One region of the Actinoalloteichus fjordicus genome, then DNA from elsewhere that is predicted to be linked to it. Evidence: predicted binding sites of a transcription regulator. Region 1 holds the regulator's gene; the other holds the start of a gene.

Region 1 (7,958 bases):
GTTCGAGTGACCGACGTGCGCTTCATCAAGGGACACGGGACGCAGAACGACTTCATCGTGCTGCCCGACGCCGATGGCGATCTCGACCTGACCGAACAGCGGGTTCGAGCCCTCTGCGACCGCAGGCGAGGTCTCGGCGCCGACGGTGTCCTGCGCGTGGTGCGGGCAGGCGCGTTGGGCGAGCCCGCAGCCGGCCTCGACCCCGACCTGTGGTTCATGGACTACCGCAATGCCGACGGGCCCGCAGTGGAGATGTGCGGCAACGGAGTCCGCGTGTTCGCCCACTACCTGGTCGAGTCCGGTCTCGTCTCGCCAGGTGAGTTCGCGATCGGAACCCGGTCCGGCCCGAAGCCGGTCCGCGTCGACGTCGACGGCATCGTGACCGTGGACATGGGCGCCGTGCGGGTCGGTGCGCCGAGTACGGCAGCCGTCGGGGGCCGGGCCTTCGACGGCGTCGCGGTCGACGTGGGCAATCCGCACCTGGCCTGTGTGCTGGGCTCGGCTGAGGACGATCAGGCGGAGTCTCGCGCCACCCTGCTCGCGGATCTGGATCTCACGGTGCCGCCCGCGTACGACCCGACGGTCTTTCCGGACGGGGTGAACGTCGAGTTCATCGTGCCGGTCGAGGAGAACCTGGCCGAGATGCGTGTCCATGAGCGGGGGGTGGGGGAGACCCGTTCCTGCGGCACCGGCACCGTGGCCGCGGTCGCGGCCGTCCTTCGTGCCACCGGGCGGACGATCGGACGGATGCTCGTCGACACGCCCGGAGGCAGACTCACGGTGACCATCGGCGGCGACGACTCGCAGCTCACCGGCCCTGCGGTCCTCGTGGCGGAGGGCCGGCTGGACGCGCTGTGGTGGCAGCAGGCCAACCTGCACTGACGCGGGCGATCGGGCGGACGTCGGGCCGCGTCGTCCGTCGTTCGCCTGCCCGCGTCGCGTCCGAGTCCCGGCTTGGCCGGATGTCCGGACCGTGTGCGGCGGGGCGGGATAGGTCGACCGCGTCGTTCGCCACCACGACGGACCAGCCCGCTCGTCGGTCGAGTCCGTGCTCCGATCCTCGGAGACGATCAGCGGGACGAGGTGTCTGGCTCGTCATGCCGGTCGTGGTCCGGTCCGTCTCGGACGATCTTCGCCAGCCCCGCCTCGGCGGCGAGGAGTTCCTCCGGGGCCTCCCGGAGATGCCTCAGCGGTGCGGCGAACAGCCAGCAGCAGGCGAGGGACATGCCCACGGCCGCGATCATGATCGTCGCTCGAATCCCGACGAGTGCACCGAGTGCGCCACCGACCAGCGCACCCAGGGGGATCGCGCCCCAGGTGAGGAACCTGGTCGAGGCGTTGACCCGGCCCAACAGCCGATCCGGGCACACCGACTGGCGCAGGCTGACCTGGAGGACCGCGAACACGACGGTCCCGTATCCGCCGACGAAGACCCCGACGACGAACAGCGTGAGAGCCCAGCCCCGATCGGCGAAGGGAACGAGCAGCCGGAACGGCGTGGTCAGGACGGTCACCACGATCAACGCCCGGACGGTGCCGAAGGAGTTCGACCAGAACCGCGTGGTGAGTCCGCCGAGGATCCCTCCCGCACCGGTGACCGAGAGCAGCACGCCGACGGTCCCCTCCGCGAGATTCAGGTCGCGTACCAGGAAGAGCACGTTGACGGCGACGTAGACGTTGAGGAAGAAGTTGTAGGTCATGCTGAACAACGTCGTCGGCCGCAACAGCCAGTGCGCGAAGAGGAAACGCAGGCCCTCGGCGATCTCGTCGGTGAGCCTGCCGCGCGGCTGTAGAGCCACGGCCGGGCGCTCACGACTCATCCTGCCGAGCAGTAGCAGCGAGGTCACGAAGCCGAACACGCTGGCGACGAGGGCGTTGGTCGCGCCGAGGAGTTGAGCGAGTGCACCGCCCAGCGGCCTGCCGGAGAAGTGCATCACCTGTCTGCTGGTGTGCAGTCTGCGATTGGCCTCGGGCAGGTCGACCCGGTCGACGATGGTCGGCAGGTAGGACTGGCTCGCGACTTCGAAGAGGGTGAACATCGCCCCGCACAGCAGCGAGACGACGAACAGGTGGGGATAGGTCAGTGCTCCTGCCCACCAGGCGATCGGCACCGACAGCAGCAGCAGAGCCTGGCCCGCCTCCGCCCAGCGCATCACGGGCAGTCTGCGCATCCGGTCGGCCCACGCGCCTGCGGGCAGGCCTATCACCAGGTTGGCCGCCGTGCCCGCCGCCGTGAGCAGGCCCATCTCCACCGGTCCCGCGTCCAGGACGGTCGCGGCGATCAGCGGAATGGCGACGAAGTGGACTGCGGTGCCGAACTGGCTGGCGACGTCACTGAGCCAGAGCACTCCGAAGTCACGCCGTTGTCCTTGGCCGCGCGGCAGACGATTCCCGGTCACGAGACCGCACAGTTACGGAACCATAACCCCAGGTCAACGGCTTCTTGGTGAAGATGGGCTGAGCGGTCGTTTCCCCAGTGCGAAAGGACTTGATCCATCGGCCGGGCTAATCAGTTCGACTGTTCGTCCCAGGCCTCGGCGTGGTCTCACCGGGTGGTCCTCGACGATCCGGGAATGGATGCGCTCCGCGTGTCGCTTGAGTGGGGTGACACTGCGGAGCAAGCCCGCGAAACCGGCTTGCGGTGCGTGAGATGATGGAGGCGTATGACGACATCGATGCAGAGGCCCGACGAGGCCCGTGAAGAATTCCTCTCCGGCGGCGATCTGGAGCGTTCCGAACGCGCGGCGCTACGCCGGGTAGTCGGGCTGTCGACTGAGCTGGCGGATGTCAGCGAGGTCGAGTACCGGCGGCTTCGGCTGGAGCGCGTGGTGCTGGTCGGTGTCTGGACCGACGGCGACAGCGCCTATGCGGAGGCCTCCCTCGCCGAGTTGGCCAGGCTTGCCGAGACGGCGGGCTCGGAGGTGCTGGATGGCGTGGTTCAGCGCAGACAGCGTCCCGACCCCGCGACCTACATCGGCTCCGGCAAGGTCCTCGAGCTGCGCGATCTGGTCGCGGCCAACGGGGCGGACACGGTCATCTGCGACGGCGAGCTGTCGCCCGGCCAGCTCCGCCAGCTTGAGGACAAGCTGAAGGTCAAGGTCATCGACCGGACGGCCCTGATCCTCGACATCTTCGCCAGTCACGCTCGGTCCCGGGAGGGCAAGGCGCAGGTCGAACTGGCGCAGCTCCGCTATCTGCTGCCGAGGCTGCGCGGCTGGGGTGACGCGATGTCCCGGCAGGCCGGTGGTCAGATGGGCAACGGCGGCATCGGCACCCGTGGTCCCGGTGAGACCAAGTTGGAGACCGACCGCAGGCGGATTCACAAGCGGATCTCGAAGCTGCGTCGTGAGATCCTCGCCATGAGCAAGGTGCGGGAGACCAAGCGCGGGCGACGGGTCGCCAACGAGGTGCCCAGCATCGCCATCGCCGGGTACACCAACGCAGGCAAGTCGAGCCTGCTCAACGCCATCACCGGGGCGGGTGTCCTGGTCGACGACGCTCTCTTCGCGACGCTCGATCCGACGACCCGCCGGGGCACCACGCCGGACGGGCGGTCGCTGACCTACACCGACACCGTGGGCTTCGTCCGGCACCTGCCGCACCAGCTCGTCGACGCGTTCCACTCCACGCTGGAGGAGGTCGGCGAGGCACAGCTGCTGGTGCACGTCGTGGACGGTGCGGACCCGATGCCGGAGCGTCAGGTCTCCTCCGTGCGCGACGTCCTGACCGAGATCACCAAGGATCGCGACGAGCAGATGCCGCAGGAGCTGCTCGTGGTGAACAAGACGGATGCGGCCGACGAGGTCGCCATCGCCCGGCTGCGGCATCTGTTCCCCGACGCGGTCTTCGTCTCCGCCCGTACCGGTGTCGGCGTCGAGGCGCTCCAGGAACGGATCGCCGAGCTGATTCCCCGGCCGGACGCGCTCGTCGAGGTCTTCGTGCCTTACACGGATGGTCGGCTCGCCGCGCGACTGCACGCGGAGGGCGAGGTCTTGGAAGAACGGCATTCTGATGAGGGCACCACGATCCGGGCGAGGGTGGGCGCGAGCCTGGCCGCCGAGTTGTCCGACTCGATCGTGGAGCCTGCCGCGTACTGACCGAGTCGGGGCGAGGGCGGCGCAGTGGGTTGCGCCGCTGCTCGCCGTAGGCATGGTGACCTCGGCGCCCTCGGCCTGGGCAGCCGTCTCGGTTCCCGCGCCGGAGCCGGTGTGCGTGATGACCGACCCGGCGATCACCATGCTGTCGGGCCTGGTGTCCGACGGCGACCGCTGGTACATGGTGAACGATCACGATCCGCTCGTGCAGGTCTTCGTGGTCAATCGGGACTGCGTCGTCGAGCGCGTGATACCGACCGGGGTCGATCATTACGACGTGGGTGATCTCGCGATGGCCCCCGACGGGACCCTGTGGGTCGCGGAGACCGGTGACAACCGGCATCGGCGGGAGACGGTCGCCCTCGTGTCGATCCGGCCCGACGGGGTCGCGGCGCTGCACCGGCTTACCTACCCCGACGGGCCGCGCGACGCCGAGGCGCTGCTGATCGGTCGAGACGGCGTCCCCTACATCGTCACGAAGGAATTGATCGGGCCCGCCGAGATCTATCGTCCTGCCGAGCCGCTGGCCGTTCCCGGCCCGGTGCCGTTGGAACGGGTCGGGTCGGTTCGGCTGAGCGGCTCCGACACACCGGGTGGCCCGGTGCCGGGTTTCGTCGGTTCCTTCCTGGTCACCGGCGGTTCGGTTCATCCAGACGGGACCGTGGTGGCCCTGCGCACCTATACCGATGCCTATCTCTTTCCCGCACCCGACGGAGACGTCCTGAGTGCCTTGGCGGGCGAGCCGCTGCGTATCCCGCTGCCGGACGAGCCACAGGGCGAGGCAGTGGCGTGGGAACCCGACGGGACCCTGCTCAGTGGCTCTGAGGGCGCCGACCAGCCGATCCGTGCGGTCCCCGATGCCACGGGGCTGCTCGCGGCGGAGCTGGAACGTCGGGATCGGGAGGCCGGTCTCTCGTCCGAATCGGCCGCCGAACCCGCCGAACCCGGACGGGACGCGCCGCCGTCCGCCGCCCCGGCGGACACACAGTCGTCAGAGGGCCCGCCCGGCCTGCGGCAGGTCGGCATCAGCGTGGCCGCAGTGACGCTGGCGGCGGGAGTGCTGCTGTGGTGGCGCCGTGGAGGAGGCGGCGCAAGGCGCTGATCAGGGCGGCCGTCGATTCGGCGAATCGGAGAGGCGGGTCGCTTGAGCGGGGCGGTCGGCCGGCGTCGCGGGGTCTGCCCGGGTGCGTGTGCGGGTGCTTGTCCGAGCAGGCTCGGGCCGGATGTCGCGCAAACCGACCTGCTGGCTGGCCGCGGAAGAGCCCGCCTCGCTGAGCATGTGACGCCGACGGTTGTCCGCCGGGCGTGCGGTGCGCCCGGCAGCACGGGCCGCTTCGCCTCGTGGCGGTGAACCGGTGGGAGCACTCTGCTGACTCCCGCAGCGCAGCAACGGGCACCCGAGCACGCGTCGGCGTCGGCGCGCCGCGAACACCGGCTCGGTGTCCTGGCGTGGCCGCCGAAGACCCTCAGGCGGGGTGCTCCTGCTCCCCGCCACCGTGTCGAACTCGCGACGTGTCGAACTCGCGACGTGCCCGGAGAGCGTCCGTCGGGTACCCCCGGCCGAAGCGGCTGCCCCCGTGCCGATCAGAGCCTGCGGAGCACGGCGACGACCTTGCCGAGGATCGTCGACTCGTCGCCCAGAATCGGCTCGTAGGCCGGGTTGTGCGGCATGAGCCACACGTGGTCGTCGCGTCGTTTGAACGTCTTCACCGTGGCCTCGCCGTCGATCATCGCGGCGACCACGTCGCCGTTCTCGGCCGTGGGCTGTTGGCGGACGACGACCCAGTCGCCGTCGGTGATCGCCGCGTCGATCATCGAGTCACCCGCGACCTTCAGCAGGAAGAGCGAGCCTTCGCCGACGATCTCGCGCGGCAGCGGGAAGACGTCCTCCACGGCCTGTTCGGCGAGGATTGGCCCGCCTGCGGCGATCCGACCCAGCATGGGCACGTACACGGGCGCGCCGTCCTGGTCGGGGTCCGCAGCGGCTGGTGCCTGCGGGACGCGGTCGATGGGGAGCACGCCGACGGCCCGAGGACGGTTCGGGTCGCGGCGCAGGTACCCCTTGCGCTCCAACGTCCTGAGCTGGTGAGCGACCGACGACGTCGACGTCAGGCCGACCGCCTCGCCGATCTCGCGCACGCTCGGCGGATAGCCGTTGCGGTCGAGCCACTCCCGGATCACCTCCAGCACCCGATGCTGCCGGGGCGTCAGTGCCTCGACCGAGGCGGCCTCGGACTGCTCGGGTAGTGCACGCACCGCTGCGCCATCGCGCGCGCCGCCGGTGTCCTGCGCCGTCGTCTTGCGTGCCATCTCGTGCCTCCCGGCCTGTCGTGCAGGCCTTGCTCCCGCCACCCTCTCGGGTGCCCCATCAGTCATTCTCACGCTTTGTGCTCGTGAAGAGACCACAACGGTAACTCGTGACCTACGCAAGATCAAACACCTGTTCGAAGGAATTCGCCCCTTGGGCTGGCCTTCCCGCGAATGCAGTGGTAGAAAATCGCACAGGGGTTCTATCGAACATCTGTTCGATTCATGAAAGACCTTCGCGGGAGGACTCGTGACCATTACCTCCGACGAGCGCACGCGACGCGATCACGGCGATCAGTGTGCGCCCGCGCCGCCTCGGGTGCCCGTCCGTCGCGTCGGGCGTGCGGGTGCGGCGCGGGCGTCTGCTCGCCATGGGCGTCTGCTGCGCCTCGGATCGTCCTGTTCGGCGGGCGGTTCCGGCATGCATCGTGCTCGGTCGGCTCCCGCGGCCCGCCTCGGCGCGTCCACGCGGCCGGTCCGGCCGATCGGTCCGCTCGGCCTGGCGGGGCTGGTCCTGGTGCTCGTCGCGCTGCTGCTCGGCATGGCCTGGGCGGCCGCGCGTCCCTCCTCCGCGGGCCCGGTTCCGGAAGCGACGACGATCACCACGGTGGGCGCGGGCGAGACGGTCTGGTCGATAGCGAGGCGGGCGGTTCCTGGCAGCGCTCCAGCCGAGGTCGTCGACCGGATTCGGCTGCTCAACGGCCCCGAGGTCGCCGAGTTACGCGTCGGCCGGGTGCTGCGGGTGCCTGCGGCGGGCGACCACGTGCGGGGGTGATTCGGCTGCGGCGCGTCAGGTCGTCACAACCGGCGTGTCGGACCGCCTGTCGACTTGCAATCCGATCGATCGGAGCCTAGGTTCTACCCCAACATCTTGTGGTCGCAACGGGCTGACGTGTCCACAGATTGGGGTTCTGCCACAGTTCGTGCTGATGCGGTGGCAGAGCGACACTGGCTGTTCGGTGATCGGTTATGTGAGGTGATGGATCGTGCGGTGCCCGTTCTGTAGGCACCCCGACTCGCGAGTGGTCGACTCCCGTGAGGTGGAGGACGGCCAGGCGATTCGGCGCAGGCGATCCTGCTCGGACTGCGGTCGGCGGTTCACCACCGTAGAGGAGTCGGTTCTCGCCGTGGTGAAGCGTTCCGGGGTCACCGAGCCGTTCAGCCGCGACAAGGTCGTCCGAGGCGTTCGTCGTGCCTGTCAGGGCAGGCCGGTCGATGAGGACGCGCTACAGCAGTTGGCACATCGGGTCGAGGAGGCCATCCGGGCGACCGGATGCGCCGAGATCCCCAGCAACGAGGTCGGGCTGGCGATCCTCAGCCCACTGCGCAGCCTCGACGAGGTCGCTTATCTGCGCTTCGCGAGCGTGTACAGATCCTTCTCCTCGGTGGAGGACTTCGAGAAGGAGATCGCCGATCTGCGGACGGCGGACCCTGCGGACGAGCGGCCTTCGGGAGAGGCCTTCGTCTGATCGACGCGCCGACGGGCGGTGGTCGCGGCCCTTCTCGGCGGACAGGTGGGAATCACAGTGCGGTACCGCCACGGCTCGATCCGGGGCG
Region 2 (7,958 bases), 2.0 Mb from region 1:
TGCCGACGGCGAGGCGTGGCCGCGTCCGGTTCACCACGATCGCCGTGCATGCCACGCCGAGCGGGATGAACAAGAACTGCGACCAGTAGAAGAACGGCAGACCGAGCAGGCTCGGCTCCATCCGGTTGAAGAACGGCGTGACCAGGACCAGTAGGGGAACCAGCAGCAGCAGGCTCCAGGCGTTCCAACGGCTGGTCCGACCTCGTCGTCGAGGCAGTCCTGTCATGGCTCTCCCCAGTAGGGCGGCGGCATCGGCCGATTCGCGCCTGCGACGGCGGTCCGGGCGGCGGCTGATCAAGGCAGGTGTGCCCCCAGGACAGCCGCCGCCTCGGCGATCGTTCGACCGGCGTGACGAGGATGTCAGTGCGACCTCCGCGGACACGAACGCCGAATGGGTGATCACGGAGCGTGCCGATCAGCGCTCTGTGATCGGCCGACATGACGGCCCGCCTCCCGGTGGCTTGTTCACCTGCTCGATGAGCTCCGCCCCTCGGACATCGCGGTGACCCAAGCGGCGATCGGGCATCGATCGACGAGTACGTGAGTCCGGCATGGACGATGCTCGGTACCGTGTCGAGTGACGACAGTCCGATCGAGAGGCGGAGGCCGTGTCGCGACGCTCGTCGGTGATCGGCGTGCTGCTTGCCGCCGCCGTGCTCCTCAGCGCCTGCACTCAGTCGAGTGATGAGTCGACGAACGACGAGTCCCCGAAGCCGCCCTCCAGAATCGAGCTGCCGCCCTCGGCCGAGACCGGCATCGCCGATGGCGACGGGATGTCGATCGAGCCCGAGATCGTGCCCGCCGAAGGTCTTCCCGCGTCTGGGGACTGCATGGTGCTGACCGACTTCCGGTCCGTCGACTGCGCCGAGCCGCACACGATGGAGGTCGCCGCGATCACCGAGCTGCCCGGCGACCTGCCTCGGATGCGCCCCGAGGACGACGAGATGCTGCGGTTGACGTCGGTCGAGTGCGCCGAGCCGGTGGCCGACTACGTGGGCAGCGGCGACATCAACGCCACCCGGCTGCATCCCTGGACGGTGTGGCCCTCGCAGGACGGCTGGGCCAGGGACGAACGATGGCTGGTCTGCGGACTCGCCGAGCTCGGCACCGACCTGGTGCCCACCGGCCGAACGGGATCGGTGCGCGACGCGCTGGTCGGCGAGCCCTTCTACGACTTCCAGGCCTGTCTGCCCGATTCCCCGACCGAGGCGACCGAACTGCGCTACGTGCCGTGCGACGAGCCGCATCGTGCGGAGGCGCTGCCTGGTGTGCTGCCGCTGCCGGGCCGCCCGAATGATCCGATGCCCTCAGCCGAGGAGATCGAGGAGCTGGCCGCGCCGCACTGTGAGCAGGCGCGGGCGGCGTATCTCGGTGGTGCCGAACGGGACGACATCGCGCTGAGCTGGCGGGTTCCCGAACTGGCCGACTGGCGACGCGGCTCGAACACGGTCGTCTGTTATGTCTCGACCGAGGAGCCGGTGGGTGAACTGCTGTTGGGCATCGGAGACCGTCCACTGCCGGAGTGATCGGACCGATCGGCCCCACCCCGGCAGTCCCTCGTTCGTCCGTTCGTCACTGCGTCACCCGAGTGTGGTTCTCGGTATCGAATGAGCCGTCACCCGCAGGCGCCTGTAGCGCGTTCTGTTCTTCCACGCGGACCTGTTCCGCATTCTCCTGCGTGCTATTGAGTCTCCCGGTGAGGACCGCGACCAGCACCGTCCCCATCGCGAGCGCCGTCATCGCCACTCCCGCATACATCATCATCACCCCCGTTCCCCCGGAACTGTGATCTACGTTACTAGGACGCGGGGGTGTGCGGGTCGGTTCCGGGAAAGACGGCAGGCGTGCGGGGGGACAACGGCTTCATCATCGGGCGTCCCGGCACACCAGTGACTCTCCGCCGCGCCAGGCATCGCCGACACCGCCGCCGTCGAATGCTCCGGTGGCCGTGAGCGTCGAACTGCACGCCACGGAGGACCACGACCGACCTGCTTCGTCGAAGGCCGGTCGGTGGTCCCCCGCAGTGCCCTGCCTGCGAGCGCTCACGCGGCAGACCGGGTGATGCCCTCGCATCACCCCAGGGGGCAGGCGGCCGTCCTGTCGATCGGCCGCCGTCGGGCAGGCACGTCGGTCAGCCCAGCCGCTGCCGCAGCGCCGCCAGCTCGTCGCGCATCGTGCTCGGCAGTGCCGGGCCGATGGTGTCGAACCACTCCTCGATGAGCGGCAGCTCGGCCCGCCACTCGTCGGCGTCGATCGCCAGTGCGGCCTCGACGTCCGCCTGATCCACGTCCAGGCCGCTCAGATCCAGGGCATCGGCGGCGGGGACCAGCCCCACGGCGGTCTCGGCCGCCGCCGCGTCGCCGTCGAGTCGCTCCACGATCCACTTGAGCACCCGGGAGTTCTCGCCGAATCCCGGCCACAGGAACCGGCCGTCCTCGCCACGGCGGAACCAGTTCACGTAGAAGATCGACGGCAGCGCGGCGGCGTCGGCCTGCTTGCCGAGGTCGACCCAGTGCTGGAAGTAGTCGCCCGCGTTGTATCCGATGAAGGGCAGCATCGCCATCGGATCACGGCGCACCTGTCCGACGGCGCCGGTCGCCGCAGCGGTCTTCTCGCTGGACAGCGTGGCGCCGAGGAACACGCCGTGCTGCCAGTCCCGTGCCTGGGCGACCAGCGGGACGGTGGTGGCCCGCCTGCCGCCGAAGAGGATCGCCGAGATCGGCACGCCCTGCGGGTCGTCCCACTCGGGCGCCAGCACCGGACACTGGTTCATCGGCGTGCAGTACCGCGAGTTCGGATGCGCGGCGGGCTCGCCTGCCGCGCCGTCGGCGGGCGTCCAGGCCTGCTTCTTCCAGGAGGTCAAGTTCTCCGGAGAACCCTCCATTCCCTCCCACCAGACGTCGCCGTCTGCGGTGCGGGCCACGTTGGTGAAGATGGAGTTGCCCTGTTCCAGGGTGCGCATCGCGTTCGGGTTGGTCTTCCAGTTGGTTCCCGGCGCCACGCCGAAGAAGCCGTTCTCCGGATTGACGGCGTACAGCCTGCCGTCCTTGCCGAACCGCATCCATGCGATGTCGTCGCCGAGCGTCTCCACCCGCCAACCGGGAATCGTCGGCTCCAGCATGGCGAGGTTCGTCTTGCCGCAGGCCGAGGGGAAGGCGGCTGCCACATAGTGGACCCGGTCGGCAGGCGAGGTGAGTTTGAGGATCAGCATGTGCTCGGCCAGCCAGCCCTCCTCCCTGGCCAGCGCGGATGCGATCCGCAGCGAGTAGCACTTCTTGCCGAGTAGCGCGTTGCCGCCGTAGCCGGAGCCGAAGCTCCAGATCGTCTTCTCCTCGGGGAAGTGGGTGATGTACTTGGTCTCGTTGCACGGCCACGGCACGTCGTCGGCGCCCTCGGCCAGCGGCGCTCCCACGGAATGCAGACAGGGCACGAAATCGGCGTCCGAACCCATTCGCTCGATTACTCGTCGACCCACCCTGGTCATGATGTGCATGGAGACGACCACGTATTCCGAGTCGGTGATCTCCACGCCGAACATGGGTTTATCGGCGGCCAGCGGACCCATGCAGAACGGGATGACGTACATCGTCCGACCACGCATCGAGCCGCGGTACAAATCGGTCATCACCGACTTCATCTCAGCGGGGTCCAGCCAGTTGTTCGTCGCGCCCGCGTCGGCCGGGTCTCGCGAGCAGATGAAGGTCCGCTCCTCGACGCGGGCGACGTCGTCCGGGTCCGAGGCGCACCAGAACGAGTTCGGCCGCTTCGGCAGCGGCACGAAGGTTCCGGCGTCGACGAGTCGCCCGGTCAGGCGATCCCACTCCTCCTGCGTGCCGTCACACCAGACCACCTCGTCTGGGCTGGTCAGCTCGGCGACTTCGTGCACCCACGAGAGCAGCCTCTCGTGGGTGGTCGGTGCGTGATCGAGGCCGGGGATCGCCAATGCGGTCATCGTCTCGTCTCCTGACTGGGCGGCGGCCCTAGGGGAGTCGCCTCGGCGGTGCCGCGGGTGGTCGTCGCCATTCACCGGGAATGGCTCGGTCCGCCCGGTGCGATCGACGGGCGTGGGGAAAAAGGGATGTCGTCGAGGCTAGCGCTCTTGACCAACACTGCTCTACGAGAACGTTGTCACATCGCTCACACGACCGATCAGGTTATCGATTCAGCACTCCAGTGGGTCACGCGTGTCGGAAACAATGCAGAAATATGAAAGACCCCGTATCCCGGCAAACGGGATACGGGGTCTTTCGGTTCAGTGGCGGGTCAGCCCCACTGCGCCTGGGCGTCCGCGCCCGCGTCCGCTGCGGGTTGGCTGAAGATTGCGGAGACGTCGTAGGAGCGCCGATCCGCGGCGCCGGTGTCGTCGTCATCGTCGTCGGCCCAGGCGTCGTCTGCCCAGGCGGCGTCGTCGGATGCCGCCGAGGAGAACGAGCCGCCCCTCCCGTCGGGCTCGCCGCCGAGGTCGATGCCGGACCCGCCGTCGGTGTCGAAGCCTTCGTCCGGGACGAAGTTGCCCTCGGCGTCGAGCCTGCCCGACTCGGTGATGATCCACTCGCCGTCGCCGACGTGCTCGGAGACGACCACCCGGCCGTCCGCGCCGAACTCGCCGATCATGTCGGCCTCTCCGTCGCCGTCCACGTCGCTGACCACCAGGATCGTGCCGTCGTCACCGGTGACCACTGCGGTGTCCAGCACTCCGTCGCCGTCGAGGTCCTCGGTGGGCGGACCTGCTTCGACGCCCCCGCTCGGCGTCTCGACGATCATCGGCGCACCGTCTGCGGTCACGTCGACGTCGTCGCCGGTCCTGCTGTAGTCGTCCTGGCCGTCGGTGGGGACGCCCGTCCCCGATCCGCCGATCGCGTCCTCGACGTCGGTGCCCACCCAGTCACCGGCCGCCTCGTCGTAACCGGCGGCCGACGTGACATCGCCGTTCTCGTCGAGCTTGACGAGCAGATCGGCGTCCCCGTCGCCGTCGACATCGGAGAAGACGGCATACCCCTCGTCCGACTCGATGACGACCGAGTCGTTGATGCCGTCGCCGTTCATGTCGTAGTTGGCCTCGGCGGTGTACTCCTCGCCGTCCACGGTGACCTTCAGATCGGTATCGGCCGTCGCGGTCGTGTCGGCCGAGCCGTCCGCGTCCTCGATGTACACAACGTCCCCCTCATCCTGGTTCCGCGAACCGCTCGGCTCTGCGAACTGTGTCGACGTTCTCGGGTTGGACTCGACGGGAGGCCGGTCGGTTCCGCGCCGTCGGCAGATCGTTTTCGTCGCCGCAGGTACGGCGGCTGCGGATGCCGTCGGCGTGCGAGGGTAGACACGGGTGCGACCTCGGTTCCAGCGCCGGGTTGTTCGTGGAGGCGGCGGCCGCCTGGACGAGCCGACGGGCTCAGCCGCCGACGCGCAGGGCGCTCAGCAGCCGGTCCAGGGATCGGCCGACCGCCACGAGGTCGCGCTCGGGGTCGTCCGAGCGCGCGAGCCACAGCGCCGCCTCGTTCATCGCGCCCGAGAGCAGCCGAGTGAGCGGTTCGACGGGCTGCGCCTCGATGACTCCCTGCTCGACGAGGCCGGTCAGGGCCTCGGCGAGATGGGCCCCGGAGGCCGCCTCGTCCAGCGCCCGCCAGTCGTGCCAGCCGAGGACGGCGGGCCCGTCGACGAGCAGGATGCGTCCTCTGGCGGGCGCGGCGCCTGCGGTCAGAAAGGCTTGACAGCCTGCGAGAAGCTGCTCCCACGGGGTGTCTGCGGCATCGGCGGCGGCGGCCACCTCGGCGGAGACCTCGTGCGCGACGTCGTCGACCACCGCGTGGAAGAGACCTGTCTTGCTGCCGAAGTGGTGGTAGAGCGCGCCCTTGGTGAGGCAGGCGGTCGTGGCGATCTCGGCGAGCCCGACGGCGTGATAACCCCGCTCGGCGAACAGGTCCCGGCTGATCGAGATCAGTGTTCTCCGGGTCTCCGCCCGCTGTCGGGCCTTGCTGCCTCCGGGGCTCATCGCCGCCGCCCTTCCTTGGAACACCTTGACATACCGAGGGTACGTGACTAGTTTTCGCTGGCATACCTACCGAAGGTATGTATCTGAGAGGACGTGTCTCGTGGCCCTGACCAGCTTCTATCCCGTCGTCTGCACGCACGACATTCCGACGTCGCACGCCTTCTACACCCGATGGCTCGGCTTCGAGACCACCTTCGAGTCGGACTGGTACGTGAGCCTGCGCCGGATCGAATCGCCGCACCAGGAGTTGGCGATGCTCGATCCCCGCCATGGCAGCGTTCCGGCGGGCCATCGCGAACCCGTGCGCGGCGTGCTGCTCAACTTCGAGGTCACCGACGTCGATGCCGAACATGATCGACTGGTGACCAGGGGTGGTCTGGTGCCGGTCCTGCCGTTGCGCAGCGAGGAGTTCGGCCAGCGCCACTTCATCATCGAGGGTCCCGACGGCGTCCTGATCGACGTCATCACCCCCATTCCGCCGTCGGAGTCCTTCCTCGCGCAGTACCGCGAGCCGTCGAGCTGAGGCGGGCCGGGCGGAAGCCAGACAGGGAGGAGGTGCGGCAACACTCGGCGGATGGCGGCCGATCGCGTGATCGGACCCCGACCGCCCTGGTCAGGCGGTCGCCATGTCGGCCGCTCGCTGCCGGGCGTCGGCGAGATCCCCGGCCGTGGGCGCGTCATCCTGCGTCCGGCCGAGTCGCCAATACCCCGCGAACTCGACACATCGGCCTGACAGGCCTCGGTCGGCGACCAGATGGCGGCGCAGCCTCCGCACGGTGGCGGCCTCGGCGGCCAGCCAGGCGACCGTCCGCTCGGGTGCGAACTCGGCCGCCCGTAGCGCCGGAAGCAGGAGGTCGCCGGTCCCCGGCCGCGTCTCCGCTCGGTGCAGCCACCGCACGGTCACCTCGCCGCGAGTCGCGAGCCGCTGCTCGTCGGCGGGGTCGGCGACCTCGATCAAGGCCAGCGCGCGAGTCTGCGCGGGCAGCGACTCGATCATCGTGCCGATGCCGGGCAGCGCCGACTCGTCGCCCACGAGCAGGAGTAGGCCGTCGACGTCGATCGACGCGCTGATCGGGCGGGCTCTGGCGAAGAGCGGCGACGGGCCGACCATGCCGATCACCGCGCCGATGCGGGCGGTCCGTGCCCACCGGGTCGCCGGGCCCGCGTCGGGACGGAGGGCGAAGTCGACGTCGATCACGCCCTGCTCGGCGCGATGTGCGCGGACGGTGTAGCTGCGCATCCAGGGCCGTTCCTGCTCCGGCAGCGCGAGGTAGGCCTGGTACCAGGGCAGCGGATCGCCGTCCGGAGTGGGGGCGGGCAGGCGTGGCGCGGAGTCGCCCGCCCGGGGGAAGCACAGTTTCACCTGCTGATCGGGAGCGAAGACGAAGTCCGCGAGGTCCGACCCGCCGAAGGTGATCCGGATCGTCCTCGGGGTCGGCTGGTGGCAGCCGACGACCTGGATGAATCGGACCGGGAGTTCTGTCATGGACGTCCTCTCGCTCGTTCGGCGGCCGCGAGCCCTCGGGCCCGACGGCGACAGCCAGACCAATCGCGCGGCAGCCCGAACGTCCGCCGACGTCGGGTCTGTCGGATCGAGACGCTCGACGGGCGGAGTCGAGGGCCTGCCGGAAGGCGGCCCGCTCCCACGGTGCGCAGCCGCGTCGCGAGATTACTTTACGATGTAAAGAGATTCAAGGCGGTCGCATGGCGTGGCGGCGTCCGGGCAGACCAGAAGATCGGTCACGTCGCAGCCGCGCCGCCATGAGCGCGGCGCGGGCCTGCGGTGCGACCGCTCTCGCGGCATCGAGGAGCCGCCAGGAACGCGGCCGGGATATCCGGGCGAGGAGTCAGGCCCGCGCTCGGACGTCGCGGATGCGGCGCAGCAGCTCCTCCACGCGATCACGGCCCGCCGTCACCTCGGCGAGCCTGCGATGGGTGGCCTGCAACTCGCGCTTGCGCTCGGCGACGT

Evidence for each region. Region 1 encodes LexA, which represses DNA repair genes until DNA is damaged. Its sites were predicted from a motif close to CGAACACGTGTTCG; they were not measured.
Region 2: the regulator LexA is predicted to act here: its motif matches at 4,147-4,160, upstream of UA74_RS30020 (phosphoenolpyruvate carboxykinase (GTP)).

What each region holds. Positions count from the first base shown of each region.
Region 1 covers NZ_CP016076.1:1,920,642-1,928,599, forward strand. Annotated here, with positions in the region: gene dapF (diaminopimelate epimerase) at 7-882, shown strand; gene UA74_RS08720 (MFS transporter) at 1,071-2,399, opposite strand; gene hflX (GTPase HflX) at 2,676-4,097, shown strand; gene UA74_RS08730 (hypothetical protein) at 4,216-5,196, shown strand; gene lexA (transcriptional repressor LexA) at 5,679-6,404, opposite strand; gene UA74_RS08740 (LysM peptidoglycan-binding domain-containing protein) at 6,823-7,176, shown strand; gene nrdR (transcriptional regulator NrdR) at 7,388-7,870, shown strand.
Region 2 covers NZ_CP016076.1:7,004,685-7,012,642, reverse strand. Annotated here, with positions in the region: gene UA74_RS30035 (DUF3311 domain-containing protein) at 1-226, opposite strand, end outside; gene UA74_RS30030 (septum formation family protein) at 609-1,526, shown strand; gene UA74_RS30025 (hypothetical protein) at 1,573-1,764, opposite strand; gene UA74_RS30020 (phosphoenolpyruvate carboxykinase (GTP)) at 2,132-3,952, opposite strand; gene UA74_RS30015 (DUF6802 family protein) at 4,264-5,154, opposite strand; gene UA74_RS30010 (TetR/AcrR family transcriptional regulator) at 5,390-5,989, opposite strand; gene UA74_RS30005 (VOC family protein) at 6,090-6,512, shown strand; gene UA74_RS30000 (siderophore-interacting protein) at 6,603-7,475, opposite strand; gene UA74_RS29995 (dynamin family protein) at 7,837-7,958, opposite strand, start outside.